Linked DNA regions of Caldivirga maquilingensis IC-167. The protein of the gene in region 1 binds, or shares a complex with, the protein of each later gene. Links are inferred from orthologs where the notes say so. Each region holds a gene or a part of one and is shown in the gene's direction. Other genes may lie near its edges.

Region 1 (7,902 bases):
CACAATGTGCCCCCTGGGTTAGCCTTAATAAGCGTTATGGTATCTTAACGTTATCAATGTCGAAGTATCTCTTAGCCAGTAGGGCTGCTCTTTTAAGGTTCCTATGGTACTTACCTAATGCTATACCCTTCTCCCCCTCCTCAACTCTAATTATGGCTACTTTACCATTATTGGGAAGCTTATTAATGGTTATGTTCACCACCTTAGCTGGGTAGAGTGCATTCCTTAGTAATTCCTCGGGGTCATCACCGTACTCAACTATTTCAACATCCTTACCGAGTAGATTCTTAAGCTTCTTAACATTTATACCTCCCTTACCAACGGCTAATGGTGCGAAATTCTTATCAACAATGAATATTATCCTATTGAATTCAGGATCATATATTGCATCCCTAGGCGTTATCCCAGTGACGCTTTCGAAGAGCGCCGCGTACCTTAACTCATCATCAGTTAGTATGATTCGACCCCTACTCTTAGACATTGGCACCACCGGCAAGGGACATTATACTACTCTCACCTGGATCAATAATAGCCACAACTGCTATTTTATGACTCCTCCTTAATGCGCCTCCCAGTTCCCAGCTTGTCCCAGCGTAGGTGAATACTGGTACTTGAGATAACTTAGCGTATCTTTCAACATCCTGCCTGATGCTTGGCGGTACGTTAGCGGCCATTATAACTAACTTAGCGTCACCATTAAGTATAGCCTTTATTGATTGCCTAACACCCATCGTCAACCTACCTGTATTAGCTACAACTTGCAGTTCCCTTGATATATCTATCATCTACCTCCATCATCCCTTAGTCTTTTATAAATCTTTCGCCAAGGGGTTTAACCTTACGTCAACACGTTTAAGCATGTAGAGTCCACTAAACCCTTAATAAGCCTTCTTCATAAGTAGTGAAGCGTTGAATTAACCCTCTAAGGGGGAGGCGGCGTTAATTTCCCTAAGGTACTTATTCATGTAGAGTAACCTCTCTATAACCTCCCCCTCAGGTTCAAGTTCATAGAATATCTGCGTCTCAAAGATCCTGACTTCACTACACCCCTTACTGCATATTAGTGAAATTAATTCATCCATTGATGGGGGTTTACCCTTCTCCTCATGGAACTTAGCCGCGGCTTCAATAATCTTATGCGCCAAGTAAGCCTCAATACTACCGTCAGGTCTTTTAACTAGTAAGCCATGGTAACCTGGTATGAATACCTTAGCTAAATTATCCATGCTCACTTGCCTGGGTTGATTATTAACAATAACCTCAATGACTATTCTCTTAACCTCACTTAAAGATAATGGACTATATTTAGGTGAATTGAAGGCTGCATACCTGGCTATCATTATGACATCATCGTAAAGGTTCCTAATGGGGTATGGTGAACCAACATCACCCCTAAGCTCCCTGTACCTGAATCCATTACTCACCTTAATCTTCTCCACAGACACCCATACGCCTAGGCTCATTGACTTAAGGTGATCGGCAGTAATGGGAATCTTCTCAATATTCCTTAACCTACTCTCTATCGCATATCTGGCTAGCTTAACCAGTAATGCACCGTCAGTTAATGTTAATGGCTTGAATAAATCCATCAAGGCTACTACGTATCCCCGGGTTTAAAGTGTAATCCAATGATTAACCAGTAATATAATTGTATTATCAACCATATCAAGGATAAGTAAGGTTAAGGCTTAATGGGATTAAGTATTCAAGGCATGGCTTCAATACATGTGGTCAAGTAAGCCACCTCCACCACGCCTAGTCTTTCCCTTAACCGTGGATTCATTAAACTTAATTACCCTGCCATCCTTAACTAATTGATGAGCCTGTTCAATTATTGAACCAGCAATCTTATCCCCTATTCCACGTATCCTGGTTAAGTCACTTACATTTGCCTTAGCTAAGTCCTCAATTGACCTATAGCCTGCGGCATAGAGGGCCCTTGCCCTAACCCTACCCACTCCCTCAAGGTTAACGACCAGTTCCAGGAGTTCATCATTAACACCGTACTTCACCCTATACCTAAGCGCCCTCAACCCATTCACAACATTCCCACTTAACCCCAGTGTCCTGGCTAATTCCTGAAGTGCACCTATTAACCACTCGGCTTGGTCTGAAAGCACCCTTAAATCCCCAGGTTGGACGTCGTAAGTCTTCATAATTTGATCCTCATTACTCTCATTAATCCACTCAAGGAGCGCCATGGCTGTTTTAAACTCTGATAGGAAGTCCTCGTAATCCTCAGGGTAATTAACTAACTCATCCACATCACTGGGTTTAAGGGGTATTGAGGACCACATTGAGGCTGCTTGTTGAGCTAATTCATCAAGCTCATTCCTCCTCACCTTAACCTTAGGTATCTTAGGTGACTTAACCACAAGCATCAGTGAGTAGGCGTTTAAGTCAGCGTCACTGTTGAGGTTTCTCAAACCCATTATGAATACGTGTGCAGTATCTGGGTCAAGGTACATCCTGTTAACAACTGCACCAACCTCAGTGGCCTCTAGTTTATCCCCATTCCTTATTATGAAGCCGTAATCAACCAGTTCATCAATGATCCTACTGATCATCCTCCTCACTGAATTAGCTTGAATCATTGCTGATAATTTACCCTGAAACCCAGCGAAGGTGTTTGAAGTGAATTTAACTAATTCATCAATGGTTTCAGCGTACTGGCTTGCCACCGCTGATAGTGTGTGGAATTTAAGTGATGTAGGGTTCATGAAGTTTGACTTAACGTACTCCGGCGGGGACTTAATGTACTTATCAATGACGTAATCCACCTCATCCTTACTGGAAACAATTATTATTGCTTCACCATAGGGGTCAAGGCCTGGTCTACCTGCCCTACCAGCCATCTGCTTATACTCCATTACAGGTATTTCAATGAAGCCGTAGCCTGGTTCATAACGCCTATACTCATTCACAATAACCCTACGTGCAGGTAAATTAACCCCAGCCGCTAGGGTCGTTGTGGAGGCTAATACCCTTAATACACCCCTCCTAAACCCCTCCTCAATAACCCTCCTAACCTCTAACTCAAGGCCCGCGTGGTGGAAGGATACGCCGCATTTTATTAAGCCTGTTAATTCCTCAGCCAGTATCCTTGATGATGAAGTCTCCCTAACCTCCTCAGCTAATTTACCTGCCTCACCAGGATCAATGTACCTGACTGGGGATGAACATATATACTCAGCCAGTTTCCTAGCAATCCTCACTGCGCCTTGTCTTGATGATGAGAACACCAGTACCTGCCCACCATCATTCAACGTGTCCACTGTTAGGTTGATTAGTGAATCACCCTGCCCGCTGATCCTCTTTTCACCGTCATTAACGTACGTTACTACACCCTTATGGTAAACCCCCTCCCTTAGGCTAACTGGTCTCCAATCTGATTTAACCAGCTTAGCGTTAAGCCAATTAGCCAACTCCTCCGGGTTGCCTATTGTTGCGCTTAATCCAATGATCTGCGGGTTAAGGTTAAGCATCCTTAACTTAGCCACAATGGATTCTATTATTGGTCCCCTTTCATCATCATTAATGAAGTGTATTTCATCAATTATTAATTGCCCAACATTCCATATCCAACTCGGTTTAAGCCTGAGTAGGCTATCAAGCTTCTCGTACGTAGTTATTATTACATCATAAGAGCCTAACCACTTATCCTCACTATTATAGTCACCTGTTGAGGCAGCCACCCTAATGCCTAATTCACTGTACGTGTTGAAGTCATTAAGCTTCTCGAAGGCTAATGCCTTCAGGGGAACAGCCACCAGTGACTTCTTATCATTAACCAGTACATTATTTACAGCAGCTACTTCAGCTAGAAGCGTCTTACCTGAGGCTGTGGCTGAAACCATGAGTATGTTTTCACCATTCAGTAAACCAGCCCTAATAGCCTCCTCCTGGGGCGGGTACAGTGTCCTAATGCCCCTCTTACTTATTAGAAAATCCCTAAGCAAGCTTGGTAGCGGTAGCTCCTCAATATTCACTAAGGGGGCTGTGTCCTATTGCTTAATATTTCTTATCATTATAGGTGACTTAAAGTTTAAACCCTGAGCCTTAGGAGGGGAACTTAACTTACACTGGTCATCATCTATAAAGCTTAAAAAGGCCTCATTCATTAACCCACTGCTAAGGTGTCTTATAGTGGGGTTGAAGATTCATAGGCCTAGGAGAGGATCCATGGCCTACTACCCTAGGAAGAGGGCCAGTGACATAGTGCCTAGAATACGTAATTGGCCTGTAATTGACTTAGGTAAACCAACGCTCCTTGGATTCGTAGGATATAAGGCAGGCATGGTTCACGTTACCGTGGTGGATGATAGGAAGACGAGTCCATTCTTCGGTAAGGAACTCGTTAAGGCCGTTACAGTGGTGGAGACTCCACCACTTTACGTGGTTGGTTTAAGGGCTTACGCAATTAATCCCCTTAAGGCTGAATTAGTAAGTGTTGGTGAGGCTTGGGTTAACATCCCCAATGAGGTGAGGAAGTATATTGCGAGGAGGATACCTACACTACCTGAGAAGTTTGATACTGATAAGGCTCTTGCAGACCTACAGGGTTTACTCGACTCAGTGAGTTACATTAAGGTTATTGCAATGACCCAGCCCTACAAGGCTGGTGTGGGTAAGAAGACCCCTGAGGTTCTTGAAATACCAGTGGGTGGTGTACCAACTATTGATGAGCAGTTTAAGTATGCCTCAGGTTTATTGGGTAAGGAGGTTAAGCCCACTGACGTCTTCAAACCCGGTCAACTGGTGGATGTTATCGGGGTCACTAAGGGTAAGGGGACTCAGGGCGTGATTAAGAGGTTTGGTGTTAAGGAGTTGCCTAGGTGGCATAAGCATAGGAAGGGTTCTAGGAGGACTGGGACCGTTGGACCTAAGCCCGCTGTAATGTATACTCAACCAAGGATGGGGCAGATGGGGTTCCATAGGCGCACTGAGTATAATAAGAGGATACTTAAAATAAGTGATAATGGTTCTGAAATAACACCTAAGGGTGGGTTTAAGCACTACGGCATAGTAAGGAGTGGTTACATGCTTATTGAAGGTTCAACACCAGGTGTGGTTAAGAGGCTTATAGCCTTCAGGTACCCCATTAGGCCGCCGTTTAACTATGATCTTAAGCAGGTTCAGGCACCAAGCGTGACTTGGGTAAGCGTAATGGGTGTTAGTGGGGTGAGTTGAAGTGAGTATTGACTTATCTCCATTACTTAAGAATAAGTATGAGGTTCCAGCTAAGGCTAAGTTACTGAACCTTAACGGTGAGGCGGTTGGTGAGGTTGACTTACCTGAGCATTTCAAGACACCGATAAGACTGGACTTAATTAGGAGGGCTGTCTTAAGTGCATTAACTGCTAGGCTTCAACCAAAGGGTACTGATAAGGAGGCTGGGTTAAGGACGTCTGCGGTAAGCTTCGGTACTGGCTTAGGTATAGCCAGGGTTCCTAGGATTAAGGGTAACATGTGGCCGAGGGCTAGGATTGCGCCAAATGTGGTTAAGGGAAGGAGGGCTCACCCACCTAAAGTTGAGAAGAGGCTGTGGGAGAGGATTAATAGGAAGGAGAGGCTTCTGGCAATTAGGTCAGCCATAGCGGCCACCGCGGTTAGGGAGCTTATAATGGCGAGAGGACACTTGGTGGGGGATGTTAAGGCAATACCGCTCGTAGTGGTTAATGAATTTGAGGGAATCAGTAAGGCTGCTGACGTTAAGAATGTGTTTAAGGCCCTTGGAGTATGGAGTGATGTAGTTAAGGCCCAGGGTAATGTAAGGATTAGGGCTGGGAGGGGTAAGATGAGGGGTAGGAGGTATAAGGAGCCTAAGAGCATTCTTGTGGTTGTTTCAAGGAAGGATGCACCAGTAATTAGGGCTGTTAGGAACATGGCTGGAGTCGACGTCGTCTACGTTGATAACCTAAGCATACTACACTTAGCGCCAGGGGGTGTGCCAGGTAGGTTAACATTATGGACCCAGGGGGCTATTGAAAGATTAAGTAATGAAAAGCTCTTCACAGTGGGTGAGTGAGCATGTCTACTCAACCAATTATAACTAGGTTTGTTTTAACTGAAAAGGCCATTAGGCTAGCTGAGAAGGAGAATACATTAACCATAGTGGTGCCTAGGAGTGTTAATAAGAAGGTGATTAAGGATTACGTGGAGAAGGCCTATAAGGTTAAGGTCATTGATGTGAGGACATTAATAACAATGGAGGGGGAGAAGAAGGCTTACGTAAGGTTATCAAGCGAGAATAATGCCATTGAATTACTAACTAATTTAGGATTACTGTGATTTTTCCTGTGACTCAATGAATGGTTTAAGTGATTCAGGCACCCTTAGGGCTAATGCAGCGGCACCAATTATACCAATATCATCCCCAAAGCGTGTTCCCGTTATTTCAGGCATCCTATTAGCCACATACCTCTTAACGTACTTGTTTAACCCATTCATTATTACGTCAACGTTATTAAGGAAGATGCTGCCACCCAGTATGACTACTTCAGGGTCATAGGCATTTATGACATTAGCCACCCCAGCTGCGATTGCCTTAAGAACATAATCAATGAACTCCACTGCAAAGGGGTCCCCCCTCTTGAATCCATTAAATAAATCAGGCGTAGTGGCTTTACCCTCCTTAACCATTAACGCTAATTCACTCATCTGCCCCCTATACCTCTTCTCAAGATACCACCGCGCACTCTTAGGGATATTACCACCACCTGCAATAGCCTCCAGGTGCCCATAGCCACCGCATCCGCATTGTAAGTCGGATTCAATATCAACGACAGCGTGCCCCATTTCATGGGCATTACCATCCTTACCCACTAGGAGGTGTCCATCAACCACAACACCCATGCCTATGCCTGTGGATAAGGTTACGTAGACTACGTTATTCCTCCCAGCACCTTGACCAAACAAGTATTCACCCCAAACAGACGCCATGGCATCATTACCTATTACTATGGGTAAACCAAGCCCCCTCCTTAATGGGGCATATAGCCTAAACCGCTTAACCCTCCACCTTAAATTAGGGGCTATTAGAACATTACCAGTCTTCAAGTCAAGGGGACCTATTGAACCTATACCCACCGCTGAAATAGAGGGCAGGTATTTGCCTAAATTCTCCCTAGCCCCCTTAATTATAATATTAGCCACAGTATCCTCATCACCCTCCTGGGGCATGGGGACCTTAACCTTATCAATAATTTCACCATTTACGTTAACCACCCCTATCCTAATGAAGCTTGCACCCACATCCACACCTAAGTAATACTGAGTCATTATTTCACCTTCACCGTTAGTTAATGAGTGGGACTTTTTAAAGCATTAACCAGGATAACTTAATTATTCTTCATGTAAGCCATGAATACGTGGTGAAGCATAGGTGTATGATTAAAGGTGTGAAATATGTGCGTAAATACCGTGAATGCTAGTATCATTCTTTAATTTAATGTATAGATAGGTTTAAATATTCAATGGTTAATACGGTTTAACCGTGGATAAACTGAGATTATACGTACTAATTCAGAACCTGGCTAATGGTTTAACGCAACCATTCATGAGCTTTCTGGCGGTTGCCAGCGGGGTACCTAATATTGGCTTAGGCTTAATTTCATCAGCCAACGGCTTCTTCGCAGGGGTGACTCAGCTACCATTAAGGAAACTCAGTGAACCTGTTAAGCTACTTAAGCTATCAACTGCATCATTAATCATCCTATGGTTATTAATGGCGTTCATCTCATACACTAATCCCATACTCTACGTGGTTACTTACCTATCCATTGCCGCCACTGGTGGTGTTTCCTCATACGCATGGGCATTATTACTAGAGAGGGCAAGCAGAGGCTCTAGGGGTAGGGTTCTTGCTGAATACGGCTTCTTTGGGTCAATAGGTGGTTTACT
Region 2 (7,946 bases), 1.1 Mb from region 1 along the record:
AGGCTACGTGCTTAGGCTTAAGATTATTGACTCAGATAATGGAGTGTGGTCATGCCACTACAGTGGCACATGCAGTAAGGTTTGCCCCAAGGGCGTTGACCCAGCGCTTGCAATAAACCTACTGAAGAAATCATTATTAACCGGTAAACCACCGGCTAGGTGACCTAGGTGACTGAGAAATTATCCACTAAGAGGAATTCACCTAAATGGTCCCTGTGGTTTAAGGGGCTTGATGAATGGTTACTAATATTCCAAAAGGTTAGTGGAGCCATACTTGCAATTTACCTGATAGGACATGTACTAGTTATATCAACGGCATTAAACTTCGGTCACCCAACGCCATTAACCTGGGAGAAGGTCATAGGGTTTATTGAGGGGCCTCGGGTAGTAGGTATTGCGCACGTCGGTACAATAATAGAATACCTCATAGCACTATTGGCGGCTGTTCATGGAGCCAATGGTGTTAGGCTAATACTAATGCAGTACTTCGGATTAGGGTTACCTAGGCCTGAAAGGCACACGTACCCAATGGTGCCATCACCTAGGAAGAAGCCGCAGATGATCTACAAGTACTTAGTGATAATTGTTGTAGTTATTTTCATAGCCTTAGCATCATATGTAGCCTTCGTAGGGTGATGGGTATGGTGGCTAAGTCAACCCTAATGAAGTGGCATTACATAACCGGTCTAATACTAGTCGTGGTTCTTGGAATACACTTAGCCTTTAGGTGGCCTAGCTATGAGGCGTCAATTGCGTGGTCTGGGCCTCATGGAGTCTATGAGCAGTTAATGAATATAGGTTACATGATTGCAATATTCATACTCCTCTATGCAGTCACATACCATGCAATGAATGGTTTAAGGACACTGCTCCTTGAACTTCACCAGGGGAGGTACTGGAACATAGCAGTTGACGTAGTAATAATAATAGTGGGTGTCTTCATAGTAATCGTTGGTACAGTGGCCTTAGTGGGTGCTTTATCAACGATTTAAGTCTTCACTGCAATTCTCAATAAAATTAATTTACCACTTGTTAATTAGGGCTTCTATGGTGCACTTGTATGTTAAAATGGCTGTGGCGTTAATAGTTATGTTAGCGCCAATAGTGCTAATAGATTACAGGGATGTTTTAGCGAAATGGTGGCTTAGATTCAAGACACGGGTAGGTAAACGCAGAGGCAAGCAGGTTAATGCCTGAATTTAAGGCAATGCATTATGAAGTAAAGCGTAGATTGGGAAGAAGGAATACAACAAATACTGTAGTGTTTTATTCATTGACATAGAGGTATCCCCTGCCTCCTTATAGGGATGACTACGAATTATGATTAATGAAGACTTACTCAAGTTGCCTCATACCCATGAAGTATTACTGAAACCCAAGTTAAAGGTCATGCTTATGCACTTCAATAATCATGGAGAAAGACTTATTAAACCAGTGGTGTTAATGAAATTGCCCCGCCCGGTTAACCCGCCCCCATATGTTGGAAACTTTTATTACCGTTATTGTTAATGATGACTCCATGGCTATCGTTAACTTAACCTTTGAGTCGCCTATCAATATTAGGTGCAGTAATGGGGAGGAATACTTAGTTGCATTAATACCTCAATACATTGGTAATTTAATTAATGAGGGTGAGTGTGTTAAGGCTGTGATGATTCCCAGGGGTTGGGTTGGGAGGCTTCATAATTACATTGAATTAGTCTCATTCCTAATTAAGAATAATGTGAGGCTTATAGTGTCATTAAGTGAACTCAATAGTATTAATGAGTTTCTGAGGCGTAGGTTAATAATAGTGCCTCATATTGATGATTCAAGATTCATGAGTGAGATCACTGGGTTTGAACGCGCCTCATTCTTCGCCAATGCATCACTAATACTCAGTAACCCACCTAGGCTTAGTGAAGTCTTCATTCACCTACCACCCCCCAGGTTGAGGAGGGGTTTTAACTTAATTTACGGTGCACCAACTATTCAAGCTGACTTAATCTACATGGTTCATTACCCTTAGTTTTTTAAACAGGTGATTATTGAGTCGCCTATGAGTAGTACCGGTAAGAAGACTACGCAAATGCCGGTGGTTAGATTCTATAGGAAGCAGTACCCTGATGTTGGGGAATTAGTCGTAGGCACTGTTAAGAGCATTGAGGAGCATGGAGCCTACATAACCCTTGATGAGTATGGGGGAGTGGAGGCCTACGTACCCATTAATGAGGTTCTTCAATCCTGGTTCAGGAACATTAGGGATTACTTGAAGGTTGGGTCTAAGGCAGTCTTCAAAGTCATAAGGGTTGACCCAAGGAGAGGCCTAATAGACCTCTCATTAAGGAGGGTTAGGGATGAGGAGAGGGAGAGGAAGTTCAATGCATGGAAGAGGAACTTGAAGGCAATTAAGCTAATGGAGATAATAGCCCAGAAGATGGGTGTAAGCTTAAGTAAACTAATGGAGGAGGCCGGGTGGAGCATCATGGAGTATTACGGTGACTTATATTCAGCTTTCGAGGACGCGGCTAAGGGTAACATTGATCCATTAATTAAACTGGGTATTAGAAGGGAGTTGATTGATGAGATTGTAAGGGTGGCTAATGAGAGGATTGAGAAGCCTAAGGTAACCATAGTGGGTGTGTTAAGGATGATAAACCTAAGGCCTAATGGCGTTGAGTACATTAGGAAGATACTGGATAATGCTGTTGAGGAGGCTAAGAAGCTTGGTGTTGAGGCTAAGATATACGTAATAGGTCCACCCAGGTATAGGATTGAGGTCACTGGAAGCAATCCGAAGCATGTTGAGGAGGCCTTCGAGAAGTTAAGTAACCTACTGGTTAATGAGGCTAAGGCTAATGGTGGGGAGGCCTCAGTATCAAGGAGCCAGTGAAGGGGGTGATGATGGTTAAGTCAGTGATGATGAAGTGCACTAGGTGCGGTAAGTATACCCTAAGGAAGGATAAGTGCCCCTACTGCGGAGGCCAATTAACAAACCCCCACCCACCCAGGTACTCGCCTGATGATAGAATGTGGAGGTATAGGCTTATGCTTAAGGTGGCTCTAGGTCAATTAAACGTCAGTGAGGAGACTAGGAGGAGGATCCTTGAATCATTAGGACCCGGAAAAGTTTAAAATAGTTTACTGAATCACCTATTAGCATGAAGATACCCAGGGTAATTAGGACCTACTGCCCAAGATGCAGGACATACACTGAACACACAGTCACCCAGTACACCACAGGTAAGAGGAGGACTCTCTCAGAGGGTCAGAGGAGGTATGAGAGGAAGCTACTTGGCTACGGTTCATCAAGGAAGCCTAAGCAGAAGACATTCTATAAGGTCACTAAGAAAGTTACCCTTAAGTTAACCTGCAGGCAATGCGGCTACGTGACGCATAGAACCATTGGCAGGCTTAGGAAGGTTGAGTTAGTGGAGACTCGTTAAGGGCCCTTTATATGTCACAGCAGAGGTTAATTATACTCAGGTGGTATGGATCCATTAGACTCTACCTTCTACTATCAATAATACTCGCATTAGTGGGCTCATACATGCTTGGTTACTCACTGGTACTGCCCAGTAGTTACTTAACAATGCTTAGTAATGAAGCTGAGGCAGCTGCATCATTACCATTCCTAATAAGGTTCATTGATGGGTTAATAGCCTTAATAATAGCCTACATACCCTACGCCGGTATTGGTTGGATGTCATACAACATGATTGGTGTCGGTGAATTAGGCCTAATCCACCCGCTTCAATCAATCGTCCAAATGTTCTACCTAATGATACTTACAGTATTCCCGATGGTTGACGGAACATTACTAGCAACTGTACTGATTATAAGCAAGTTAAGTAGGATTCAATTACCGGCCAACTTCATAAGGTCAACGTTAATACAATACTCTATATCAGTGGGTGTTTCACTGGTATTATTCCTAATACTGATTTCCCTATAATAAGTTAGGGACTAGACTTATATATTCTTGAATCCTAATCACCTAATGAGTAAGCCTGATTTAAACATAATTGTGATTGTTTTAGATAGTCTTAGGCAGGATCACGTCGGCTTCTATAGGAGCCTATATGGTTGGCCCAGGGTTTTTGATAATGTCCCACCACCGGATACGCCTAACTTGGATAAGTTGGCTTCAGAAGGCATCGTATTCACTAATGCTTACCCATCAGGGTTACCGACAATACCTGTTAGGGAGGAATTATTGACTGGGCAATTCACGCTACCATACCACCCATGGTCACCAATGCACCCCGACTCATACACAATGCCCGAACTACTGAGGGGTTTAGGCTACTTCACTGGCCTAGTATCAGACACCTACCACTTATTTAAGCCAGGCATGAATTACACTAAGGGCTTTGACACATGGTTCTTCATTAGGGGTCAGGAGTATGATACATACGGTATACCGCCTCCGGTTAATAGGCGTGTTGATGATTATGTTACTAAGGATTATTACAGTAATTACGCTGGTTCAAGGGCTTATGTTGAGCTTGTTGCCCAATTCCTAGCCAATATAGATGATTGGAGGGATGAGGGTGATTGGTTTGCGGCTAGGGTTTTTAGGACTGCGATTAATTGGGTTAAGGATGCTTACAGGAAGTATTCAAGGTTCATGCTTTGGATTGATAGTTTCGACCCACATGAACCATGGATCCCGCCGTCAAGGTTCGATAAGTACACTGACCCAGGTTACAAGGGACCTAAATTAATACTACCCATGGGTGGTGATGCAGCTAAGTGGTATACCAATGAGCAGGTTAACTACATTAGGGGTCTTTACGCCGGTGAAGTCGCGTACGTTGACTACTACTTTGGTGAATTCTATAATGCATTAAGGGATCTAGGACTCCTTGAACAATCCATAGTAATACTCCTAGCTGATCACGGCCACCCACTGGCTGATCATGGGAAGTTCCTTAAGGGTGGTGATAGACTTTACAGTGAACTACTAAAGGTACCATTCATGGTTAGGCTACCTAATGGTAGGCACATTGTTACTGATGCCATTGTTCAATTCCCAGATGTCTTACCAACAATACTTGGTTTACTTAACCTACCTGAAACATACACATACCCACTTGCCGGTAGGAGCTTCGCGGATTTACTTAATGGTTCATCAAGGGGGCATAGGGCTTACGCAATAATGGGTTACCATGAGGCTGCTGATAGGTGTATTAGGGATGGTGAATGGAGCCTAATCTATAGGCCTGATGGTAGGCACGAATTATATAACCTAGTAAAGGACCCAAGGGAGAGGGTTAACTTGGCTAGTGAAATGCCTGATAAGGTTAATGAAATGATGAGTAAACTAGCGTTATGGTTCATGAATAGGAGTAGGCCAGTGAGGCAGATACAGGCTAGGTATGAATTAGGGGGGACTGGTAAGGCTTGAGTTAAGGCATTAATGACCCAGTCCCTGGGTGTAGTATTTTTATAAAAGCCCCTTAAGGGTTGAGTAATGGGTAATGCAACTGATTCAATTCACGGGCATGATCACGTGGATGAGTATGGATCAGTAATACCGCCAATATACTTATCAACACCCTTCAGGCAAATCATTGAGGCTAACCCATCTGATAGGGGCTTTGACCTAAAGTACTCCAGGGAGGAGAACCCAACCGTCAGGTACCTTGAACATGTATTGGCTAAGCTTGAGAAGGGTGTTGATGCGTTAGCCACTAATAACGGTATGGCTGCAGTCTCCACAGCCTTAATAAGCATTCTTAAGTCAGGCTCAAGGCTAATCCTCCCAGCTGAAATATATGGAACCACCCTGGGCTTAGCCATAAACATGGATAAGTTCAACGTAAGAACCATAATCACCATGCCTGAGACTGAGGATTTAGCTGAGGCCATTAAATCCAACCCCAATTCAATCATATTGATTGAGACCTTAACTAACCCAATGCTAAGGGTTATTGATGTGGACTACCTGGTTAAGGTATCTAAGGATAATGATTCATTACTAATAGTTGACAACACCATGGCTACACCAATACTCTATAGGCCAATTGAACATGGAGTAGGCATAGTGATTCACAGTGCCACTAAGTATATTTCAGGACACAATGACGTCCTAGCAGGAGCCATAGTGGCCGGTGAAGCCAATGTGATTGAGGAAATGTGGCAGTGGAGGAGGAGGCTGGGTACGATAATACAGCCCCTTGATGCTTACCTAGCTTTAAGGGGTGTTAAGACAATGAGCCTAAGGGTTAGGAAGCATTGTGAGAACGCAATGATCATTGCTGATTACTTAAGCAATCACTCTAAGATTAAGGAGGTTTACTACCCTGGGTTAAAGTCAAGCCCATATCATGAGTTAGCCTCAAGAATGTTCAATGGGTTATACGGTGGAATAGTGTCATTCAAGGTGAAGGGGGATAAGGAGGGGGTTCGTGTGTTCCTTAATTCACTGAAAATCATTAAACCAGCCCCAAGCTTCGGTGGACCAGAGTCACTGATAATGTACCCAATAACCAGTGCAGCCCAACCAATACCAGAGGAGTATAAGGCTAAGTTAGGTATTGATGAAAGCCTACTCAGATTATCAGTGGGGTTAGAGGACGTGGAGGATATAATAAATGACCTAGACAACGCACTTAGGCAGATACCGTAATGGTTAATTAAGAAAAAGCTTAAAAACAATGAAGCGAACAAGGCAAAGGCGGGGGTGCCCGAGCATGGTCAAAGGGGGCGGGTTCAGGTCCCGTTGGCGTAGGCCTGCGTGGGTTCAAATCCCACCCCCCGCACCATTTACGCTAAACTTCCCCACACTTAAGCTGCTACTAATGAGTGATTACTGATAGAGCAGTGTGCATGCGTTAATGAGTATTTCGTATTCAAGTTGCCTACATTATTTTCCTTCAATTAAAAGAATCTGAGCCATACCTAGCAGGGTAATTAACTGCAATAGAACTATTATAGCCACTAATAATCACCGCATTATATTTAACCATAGGGTTACGGCATAGTTAGTTAATGAGCATTTAACCCATTGAGGCATATTGCTAAGTGGTAATGACCATGTTAATGAATAATGCAATTAAGTGCTTATGCTTATCTTAATGAGAACTTTATGCCAAGTATTACTGCAGATACCAGTGACAGGAATGCGCTTATGAGCATTACCACCCCTAACCCAAGCCCTAGGTTTGATGCAAAGGTGAATGCTATTAAGGGTGGTCCAATACCACCTAATACCCTACCCAGTGTGAATACTAGGTTTGATGCAGTGGCCCTAATGTTAACTGGGTAGAGTTCACTCATTAATACTCCTAGGTATGAGAATACTGATGATGAGACGTAGGTTAAGGCTATTGACGGTATCATGTAATCCAAGAGACCTAAATCAGCGGTAACTAATAATGCCACTGATGATGCAAGAGCAATAATGCTTAACGCCACTAGAACCCTAACTCTACCATAGAGGTCTGATAAATAGCCAGCTAAAGTGTAGGCCAATGCACCTATTACCGGTAGCACCAGTAGCCATAGGTTTAGGTTACTGATACCTATCTGCTTCAGGTAAGTTGGAGCCAGGCTAACCAGGGGCACTGTGAGCATGAATGCTGAGGCTACAATAACAATACCCAGTATTGTTAACCACATGAACCTATCCTTAAGAACCTCACTATAATTAATCCTCCTAAGGCCAACCCTTGATACTGTTTCAGGCATGATTATTAACCATGGTAGTGATGAGAGTAAACTTACAGCACCAGTAACTATTAGTACTAGGTTCCATTCATGTATGATGCTGTATACTAGTGCATCAAGCATGATGCCAATGAAGTAGAGGCCTTGGGTTAAACCACCAATTAAACCCCTACCGCCCCTCCAATTCTCAGCAATAACGGCATAAGTTATACCATTTTCAGGATTAACCCCGAATCCCACTAGGAACCACGCCACGTAAAATTCCCACAGCGTCCTGGCAAAGCCCGCTAGTA
Region 3 (7,942 bases), 1.7 Mb from region 1 along the record:
TGGGTATTGATAATAATGATACCAGTAGGCCAATTACCGTTAATAGGTTTGGGTTCCTAGGTAGCATGGGTGCAATCCTCTCTAGGATATGCTCCAGCGTGCTCTTAATCCTACCAATCATTACGCATTATGCTGGGGGATAAGTTAAAAGCTTAACCAAGGATGGGTAATGTGGGTAAGGCGTTAAGCAGGTTCATTAGTAAGATAACTAAGGAGAACCTGTGGATCTACGTGATTAATACTCTAGCTAATGGGCCTAAGACTGGTTACGAGATAGTTAAGGAGATTAAGGGTAGGTACATGATAAACGTAACCACGGTATCTGTTTACGTAGTCTTATACAAGATGGAGAGGGATGGTTTACTCGAGAGTTTTGATAAGGATGGTAAGAAGTACTATAGGGTTACTGAGGAGGGGTTGAGGGAGTATGGTGACGCCATTAAGGCCCTCGTTGATTTACTGTCTAGATTCAACTGCACCTTAAAGTGCAGTGGTGATGCTACTGGGGGAAGACCTTAACATTAATTTTAAGTTCCTTAAAGAGCTCTGAGGCTAACTTATCCATCAGTGACCTACCCTTAGGTGTGATGACTCTTCCAGCGCTAGTCCTCTCAATTAGGCCAGCGGCCTCAAGCTGATGCAGAATATTCCTAATCACAGCCCCACCCGCCTTAGCAGTCCTCTCACTCCTAGCCTTCGGCCCTATCTTAGCCCTGTAACTGAATGATGACCTAAGACTCCCCAAGCCAACTGGACCATTTAAGTAAACCCTCCTCAACACTGCAGCCGCCCTAAAATACCACCAGTCATCATTCTGAGGCGGCCTATCCTTATTCCTACCAGTCTTAACGTAAATCGCCCACTGGGGAGGCTTAACCTGAGGTACATTATCCTTAAGGTACTTGGCAATCCTCTCCACCAGCTTATCCTGCGGTACATCCTTAATGCTAACCATTCTATACACCGCTTAATGCAAACCTTTTAAAGATTTCCAACCTTAAAACACTCACTAATAATAGGGGTATTTAAGGAAATAAGCCTAAGCATCCGGTGGCCATTACCTCCTCCTACCGTACCTACCCATTACGTAGGCCTCAGCAATAACGTGACCATTCATAGCCCTCTTAACCTCACTGAGGCCTGCACCTGGCTTAAGGTTAAGCATTGAGTCTAAGGCGTAGAGCCTAAAGTAATACCTGTGGGGTGGGTGGGTTTTAGGTGGGCATGGTCCACCGTAACCAATTCTACCGAAGTCATTAACACCCTGCATACCTATACCCTGAACCTCAGGTCTCTTGGGGATATTCTCAGGGAGTTCACTTAGGCTTGGTGGAATATTGTAAAGTATCCAGTGGGTGAAGGTTCCCATGGGTGCATCAGGGTCCTCCATTATTAACACGAAGCCCTTCACGTTGGGTGGGGGGTCGAACCACCTTAAGGCTGGTGAAACATCATCCCCATCACACGTGTATTTAACCGGGATAGTGTCCTCGTTCCTAAAGGCTGGGCTCTCAATCCTCATAAGCGTAGTGTAGGTGGTTGCTTTTATTATTTAACCCATTAAGTGGTTAATCACTGGGCAGTTATGTTAACCTTAACTGGTGGACTCATTGTTAGCTTTAACTCAACCTCCTTAATCTTATCCCAACCATACTTCCTAGCCACCTCCTCAAGCACTGCTAATGCGTTTTCAGCGATCTTAGATGGATCCATATCCTCGGTACCAACCTTAACCATTATCTGGGGCTGATCCCTAAGCCTAACCCTAACACTCCTCCTATACCTATCTATAAGGGCCTTAACATCAGCATTGGGTGGGATTACGTCAGGCATCTTACCCCTAGGCCCCAGTATAGGCCCCATGGTCCTACCTATCTGAACCATTAAGTCCGGTGTAGCCAGGAAGAAGTCATACTGCTGAGCCAGCTTCCTAACACTCTTCTTATCACTGTACTTACCTAAATCATCCCTAGTTATCACTAAGTCGGCTCCAGCATCCCTAGCCGCTGTTATTGTGGCTCCACTGGCTATTACACATACCTTAGTCTGCTTACTCAATGGGTTAGGTAACGGGACTGTTACACTTATCCTGTTTTCAGGCTTCTTAACGTCAACATCCCTAAGCTTAATAATTAAGTCCACTGATTGATTAAACCTACGCCTCTTAGCCCTACTCTTAACATTCCTATAAGCCTCCTCAATAGGCCTAACGTAACTACTCATTACCAACCTAAAACAGGGTGGATTTATAAGATTTTATACTCAATTAAGCCTTAACGGCATCCTCATTAATAATCCTCCTAGGTAACTCCCACTTAAGCCTCAACGCCATGAACCTAAGGGTAATGGTGATGATCATTGATGCTAAGGCTGATGAAGCATCATTAACACCAATGAACCTAAGCAGAAAGTAAACCAGTGAACCAAGTATGGCTGCTGATGCGTAAAACTCCCTAGTCAATACAACCGGCACCTCATTAGCCAGGAGATCCCTAACCACACCACCTCCAACCGCCGTTATTGAACCCACAAGCACCACTAACAGTGGATTATGGGAAATGGAGTAGGCTAAGGAGGCACCGGAGGCTGAGAAGGCTCCTAAACCCACTGCATCAGCATACATGAGTGGCTTACCAACGTTACTGAAGACCCTGTAGAAAATGAATGTGGCCAAGCCCGCTGAAATTGCGGTAAGGGGGTATGGTAGGTATGTTAAGTTCACTGGTGGGTAAATACCAAGCATAACATCAGATATAATACCCCCACCCAGGGCAGTGGTGAACCCAAGCACAATGACTCCCAGTAAATCCATACCCTTCCTAATAGCCTTCATTGAGCCTGATATGGCGAAGGCAACTATACCCACGTAGTTGGTTACCGTGAGCGCAATGTTCATTAAAGGTAATTAACCCGGTCCTTAATCAATATTACTTCAAGATTAACCTTAACGCCTAGGGCTTAGAAATGCTTAAATATTCTTTAATGCATGGGTTTGATTAATGAGGTATTGGTCTATAAGGGATGAGGATGTGATTGATTTAGTTAAGAGGAGGTATAACGTAACCATTAGCGCTGACCAGATAGCTAAGGCTAGGGGCTTTGAGTTTAGGATTAGTTGGAAGAAGGCTATTGAAACCGCCAGGGCCATTAGGTTCCTTACAATTAAGCAGGCTGAGGACTACATGGAGAAGGTTAAGGACTTAAAGGCCCCGATACCCATTAAGGAGTTCACTAGGAAGCAGGCTCACCATAATGTTCCCTGGGATGGTTGGCCAGTGGCTAAGTGGCCTGTTAAGGTAGCTGACTCCTTCCTCCAGGTTTTAAGAAACCTTGAGAGTAATGCAAGCTACAGGGGTTTAAACATTGATAACACAGTTATAGTTCATGCATCCGCAAGCAGGGGTATGAGGATTAGGAATTACATGCCCAGGGCCCTTGGTAGGGCTACCCCATGGTTCCAGGACACGGTTAACATTGAGCTTGTGGCTGTTGAATTACCCGCTGAATTAGTTCCCAAGAAGTTCAGTTGGGCTAGGGTTCTTAAAGCCATTAAATGAATCAACCCAAAATTCAATTTAAGGAAGGGAATAGGATTAGTGAATCACCTAACCCCTTCCTCACCCTAATGAGTAAGGTTTTTAAGGCCAATGAAAAAGAATTATTAATGCAGTATTCAAGCCTGGGTGTAATTTATGGCTTATTAACCTTACCTTGCAGTTGCGGCAACCCTCTCCATTTCATCCCTCCTCCTGAGGGCGTAACTTGCTGGATCATTATTGGCTGCGGCAATTATCTCATTAGCTAAACACTCCTCTATTGGTCTTGGGTTATTGAAGGAGCATGCCCTAGCCCCCTCTGCAATCCACCTTATCGCTAAGTCAAGCCTCCTGGTTGGGCCAACATCAACTGAGACTGGGTAGGCTATACCACCGTATATGACCCTTGTAATCTCCTCCCTCGGCGCCACGTTAACCACAGCGTCAACAAATACCTGGACGGGATTCTTACCTGTGGCTACGTATATTATGTCGAAGGCCGTCTTAAGTATCTTATATGCCTTCTGCTTCTTCCCAGCATTCCTCCCAGGCTTCATGAGTTGATTCATCATTCTCTCAATTATCGGTATCATTGCCTTACCGAACTTCCTATTCTGGTACTTACCCTCAGTGTGGGGTAGTAGCATTGGTTTAAGGCACATGTACCTCCTTAGGCCTGGATCCCTAATGACCACGTCATTCACGTTCCATTTACCGAAGAGTAGAATCGGGCTACCGTCAAGGGCCTTAATATCCCTTGGACACTCCTCAATTATCTCTATGCCAGGCGCCAACTCCTCAACCCTAGTGGTCTTAGATAACTGCTGAGCCACAGTGGGGTTCATGCGTTGGGTTTTTAAAACTCCCGCGGTCATTAAATTTAATTAAATATCTTAAATTCTTAAAATAAATTGTGAAATCCATAGATAGGTTTTTAAACAAACCCTTGAAGGAGGTTTGTGAGTAAACTAAAGCTACTACTCATATCAGATCTCCATGGATCAGAGACAGCCTACAGGAAGTTAGCCAACGCTATTAAGTACTATAAGGTTGATGCAGTTGTGTTCGCAGGAGATCTGGCAGGCAAGGTCCTAGTACCCGTGATTAAGGTCGGTGACTCATACAGGATACCGTTGATTAATGAGGATAAGTTACTTAAGCCCAGTGAGGCTGAGGGTAAGATTAAGGAGTTAAGGGGTTCAGGTTACCATGTTAGGATAGTCACTGAGGAGGAGTATGAGAGGATGAGGAATGATAAGGATTACTTAAACAAAGTATTCAATGAAACCCTAACCAACGACATAGTGGAGTACCTCAACATAATTGATGAAAGGTATAGGCAGCAGGGAATTAAAATGTACATAATACCGGGTAACGATGACCCAGTTGATGTGATTAACGGCGTTAATAGTAGGCAGTGGAGTAGTATAATTCCATTCGATGAGAATACCGTTAACCTAAACAGTCATGTGCTAGTTGGCTTAGGGTACTCAAACATAACCCCATGGAGAACCCACAGGGAGTTGAGCGAAGAGGAGATGTATGAGAGGTTAAGTAAATTAATGAATAAGCTGGATAAGGGGGAGTACTCAAGGACAATATTGGTAGTTCACGTACCACCATATGGTACAGTAATAGACCAAGCACCAATGCTAACCAGCGACTTTAAGGTTGTTAGGAGGGGTGGGGAGGCTGTTCTAACCCATGTTGGTAGTACGAGCGTTAAGAGGATTATTGAGGAGTATAAACCATTAATGAGCCTGCACGGCCACATCCATGAGTCTGGTGGTGTTGATGCCATTAAGGTTGATGGAGTTAAGATACCTGTCTTCAACGCCGGCAGTGAATACCAGTATGGTGTACTCAGGGGAATTATAATAAGCATTGATGGTAGTAAGGTTAATTACATACCCGTAAGGGGTTAATTTAATCACAGTCATCAACAATGATAATGCCTGGAAGTTAATGGTAGACACATGCATTAAGACTGGGGGAATTAGATTAATCATTGAAAGATTTAGACGTGCGGGGTAGTGTTTATGCGTTAATAATCATTTATCTAAGGATCTGTGAATATTAGTGAATTAGGTGGCGACTTTGATTACTGCATACCTGATCATTGGATCCTGAATCATGTAGTAATCACCATTCTTAATTACAAAGCCCATTTTAATCAAGTTATTTAAGTTCCTAGACAGGGTAGCGTTCGTAGGCCTCCTACCAACCTTAGCTGTTACGTATCTATTCACATCAACCCACCTGGCCCTACCCAGGGTGGCTATGGCCTCCATTATATACTTGTAATACTGACTCCTATTGAATAACTCCTCAACCTCGCGCATAACCATCTTGGCACCCATCTCCTTAACCTCATAAATAGCATCAACACCCCTATCCAGGTAGAGCTTACCGAAGTAAACAAGCCAACCCACTATGCCGTCCAATTCATCCACAGCCTTGACTATGATTGAGTCATCAACGGATACATTCAATTCCTTAAACCCACGCTTGAGGAATTCAATGGACTGATCCCTAGTGAAGGGCTTAAGTTCAATACTTAGGTAGTATCTACCGTAAAGCTCCGAGGATGGGTCATCCATCCCCAGGAAGTCATGAAGGAGCCCAACCTCACTACCTGTTAGCACCAGTGTTATGTTACTAAGGTGATCGTAAGTATATGCTAGTATTGATCTAAGACCAATAGTGGAGTATCTGAGGTACTGGGCTTCATCAAAAACAAGCACAATCCTCCTACCAAGGCTGTTAAGCGCCTCGAGAATACTAGTAATAGTACCCCTAATCTCAGCCATGGAAAGTCTAACACCCACCGTACCCAGTGATAGGTTAATGCTGCTCAAGACCCCCCTAACCCTCTCACTAAGGCTCATTCTACTTAAGGCTATTCTCAACTCCTCGTATAATCTTTCACCTGGTATTTTCTTAGAAACCTCATCAAATAACTTCCTAACATCTATGAATACATAGTCAATGCCCATGGAATTTAGTACGGAAAGTATGAGACTAGACTTACCAACCCTTCTTAAACCTAAAACCAGAACAAGCCTTTCATTAATTCCCATCCTAAACCTTTCAATCTCCATCTCCCTATCAAACAATTCACTAAGCGACGTCTTGGGCTCTGTGCTGAATAACATAGTATCACCCCAGATACTAAGTATCACCCCCGGTACTTAAGCATTTAATGACTGAATTCCCAATGAATCAACAGAGCCACGAATTCAGGCTTCAAACTAGTCATGAAGACGTAAATAGGGAATTAATCTAGTAGGGGGCAGGATGGAATCGTTGCATTTTTAAGTTTACTTAATGGTTATTGTTCTCACTATCATAATTGCGAGCGGTATGTAGAATAATGGAGACGCCACGGCGCTAATAATCACTGGTACTATTGGTGATGCAGGGTTTGCCGCCTCTATTACTGATGCCGTGTATGCTAGGGCTGTAATAATGTACATTATTGGTGTTATCCAAGTACTGGTACTCACAGTCTTGTTTAACCTGTTTTGTAACGCCATTGATAATATGACTATTATGATTACTAGTATGAATAATGTCCTCACAATCATGGAGAGCAGCGTGAAGTAAACTAAGTCACCCACAGCACTTAAGAGTGCTGTGACTAGTATTAGGTAATCATTGATGGTTGGCCTATTCATTAACCTAGGTAATATTAATAAAGTTACTACCACTGTCACTGCATAATTTACGTATACGGTAATAGTCTTTAGGTTCACTATCATGTAGGCTATGGTAGCCCCGGGGCCCTTATAGGGTGATATTAAAAGCGCTACTATGGGTAATGTGGGTAAGTCTACCCAATCCCCCGGATTCAGTAGTAATGCCAGGAATAATGCCGCAATTAAGTACTTACTTATCCTATCCCTTATAGGTATTAGGGTTATTAATGCCATTAGTATGAACATTAGTGAATTCACACCCTCACTCAACACACCCACGGCATTGGCAATTGGATTATTCACATACCAGTAACCCAACTGAACCTGAGGTACTATTAACAGTAATCCGCTTATTGACCCAAAGAGAACCTCCAGATACACCACATTCATCATAGCCTCACTAAGAGTCACCATGATGGATCTACCCCAGGGATTACATGATTTAATAAACACCGATAGCGTGATTAACGGCGCCGTAAGGAGCGCCACCAGTGGGTTTACGAAGAATAAGGCGGTGGTTATTGAGGAGATGAGGGAGGCGTATATAATGCTGCATAGCCTTTCATTGGAAATCACGAATACGTATAATACGGTTACACCCAACTCCAATACTACCACTGATGCTGTTACGATTTGAGGCAGTGGTGTTGAAATCATGATGCTTATCCAAGCACAATGAACTTACCGTACATTCCTGAGGCAGCGTGA

The links. The genes of interacting proteins can lie anywhere in the genome.
Region 2: CMAQ_RS01625 (region 1) and CMAQ_RS06990 share a complex: the UniProt entries of both Methanocaldococcus jannaschii proteins name them as parts of the 50S ribosomal subunit. The link is inferred for Caldivirga maquilingensis IC-167 from one-to-one orthologs.
Region 3: CMAQ_RS01625 (region 1) and CMAQ_RS09925 share a complex: the UniProt entries of both Methanocaldococcus jannaschii proteins name them as parts of the 50S ribosomal subunit. The link is inferred for Caldivirga maquilingensis IC-167 from one-to-one orthologs.

Annotation. Positions count from the first base shown.
Region 1 is NC_009954.1:351,309-359,210, reverse strand. The notes cover bases 3,319-6,168. They hold CMAQ_RS01625 (50S ribosomal protein L3), read left to right. Parts: upstream 3,319-4,146; coding sequence 4,147-5,190; downstream 5,191-6,168. Other genes in these bases: CMAQ_RS01615 (50S ribosomal protein L23), read left to right, coding at 6,031-6,168; rpl4p (50S ribosomal protein L4), read left to right, coding at 5,192-6,028; CMAQ_RS01630 (DEAD/DEAH box helicase), read right to left, coding at 3,319-3,989. Outside these bases: CMAQ_RS10635 (intein-containing 30S ribosomal protein S12), read right to left, coding at 1-3; CMAQ_RS01645 (NusA-like transcription termination signal-binding factor), read right to left, coding at 35-481; CMAQ_RS01640 (50S ribosomal protein L30e), read right to left, coding at 474-785; CMAQ_RS01635 (AMMECR1 domain-containing protein), read right to left, coding at 915-1,589; more of CMAQ_RS01630, read right to left, coding at 1,719-3,318; more of CMAQ_RS01615, read left to right, coding at 6,169-6,291; CMAQ_RS01610 (ROK family protein), read right to left, coding at 6,283-7,281; CMAQ_RS01605 (MFS transporter), read left to right, coding at 7,496-7,902. UniProt on the Methanocaldococcus jannaschii protein: One of the primary rRNA binding proteins, it binds directly near the 3'-end of the 23S rRNA, where it nucleates assembly of the 50S subunit.
Region 2 is NC_009954.1:1,432,293-1,440,238, forward strand. What follows is about bases 1,889-4,782. They hold CMAQ_RS06990 (50S ribosomal protein L44e), read left to right. Parts: upstream 1,889-3,140; coding sequence 3,141-3,425; downstream 3,426-4,782. Other genes in these bases: CMAQ_RS06975 (hypothetical protein), read left to right, coding at 1,889-2,008; CMAQ_RS06980 (translation initiation factor IF-2 subunit alpha), read left to right, coding at 2,039-2,872; CMAQ_RS06985 (RNA-protein complex protein Nop10), read left to right, coding at 2,899-3,114; CMAQ_RS06995 (hypothetical protein), read left to right, coding at 3,437-3,934; CMAQ_RS07000 (sulfatase family protein), read left to right, coding at 3,980-4,782. In the rest of the region: CMAQ_RS06960 (succinate dehydrogenase iron-sulfur subunit), read left to right, coding at 1-163; CMAQ_RS06965 (succinate dehydrogenase/fumarate reductase transmembrane subunit), read left to right, coding at 169-636; CMAQ_RS06970 (succinate dehydrogenase/fumarate reductase transmembrane subunit), read left to right, coding at 642-992; CMAQ_RS10720 (hypothetical protein), read left to right, coding at 1,048-1,197; more of CMAQ_RS06975, read left to right, coding at 1,520-1,888; more of CMAQ_RS07000, read left to right, coding at 4,783-5,389; CMAQ_RS07005 (cystathionine gamma-synthase family protein), read left to right, coding at 5,456-6,613; CMAQ_RS07015 (MFS transporter), read right to left, coding at 7,054-7,946. UniProt on the Methanocaldococcus jannaschii protein: Binds to the 23S rRNA.
Region 3 is NC_009954.1:2,001,676-2,009,617, forward strand. Bases 1,889-4,778 are described here. They hold CMAQ_RS09925 (50S ribosomal protein L22), read left to right. Parts: upstream 1,889-2,999; coding sequence 3,000-3,557; downstream 3,558-4,778. Other genes in these bases: CMAQ_RS09915 (50S ribosomal protein L1), read right to left, coding at 1,889-2,223; CMAQ_RS09920 (trimeric intracellular cation channel family protein), read right to left, coding at 2,267-2,896; CMAQ_RS09930 (30S ribosomal protein S7), read right to left, coding at 3,707-4,381; CMAQ_RS09935 (metallophosphoesterase family protein), read left to right, coding at 4,496-4,778. Outside these bases: pgsA (archaetidylinositol phosphate synthase), read right to left, coding at 1-121; CMAQ_RS09900 (PadR family transcriptional regulator), read left to right, coding at 172-519; CMAQ_RS09905 (30S ribosomal protein S19e), read right to left, coding at 500-955; CMAQ_RS09910 (YbhB/YbcL family Raf kinase inhibitor-like protein), read right to left, coding at 1,058-1,522; more of CMAQ_RS09915, read right to left, coding at 1,573-1,888; more of CMAQ_RS09935, read left to right, coding at 4,779-5,461; CMAQ_RS09940 (AAA family ATPase), read right to left, coding at 5,621-6,691; CMAQ_RS09945 (hypothetical protein), read right to left, coding at 6,857-7,891; CMAQ_RS09950 (sulfocyanin-like copper-binding protein), read right to left, coding at 7,897-7,942. UniProt on the Methanocaldococcus jannaschii protein: This protein binds specifically to 23S rRNA. It makes multiple contacts with different domains of the 23S rRNA in the assembled 50S subunit and ribosome.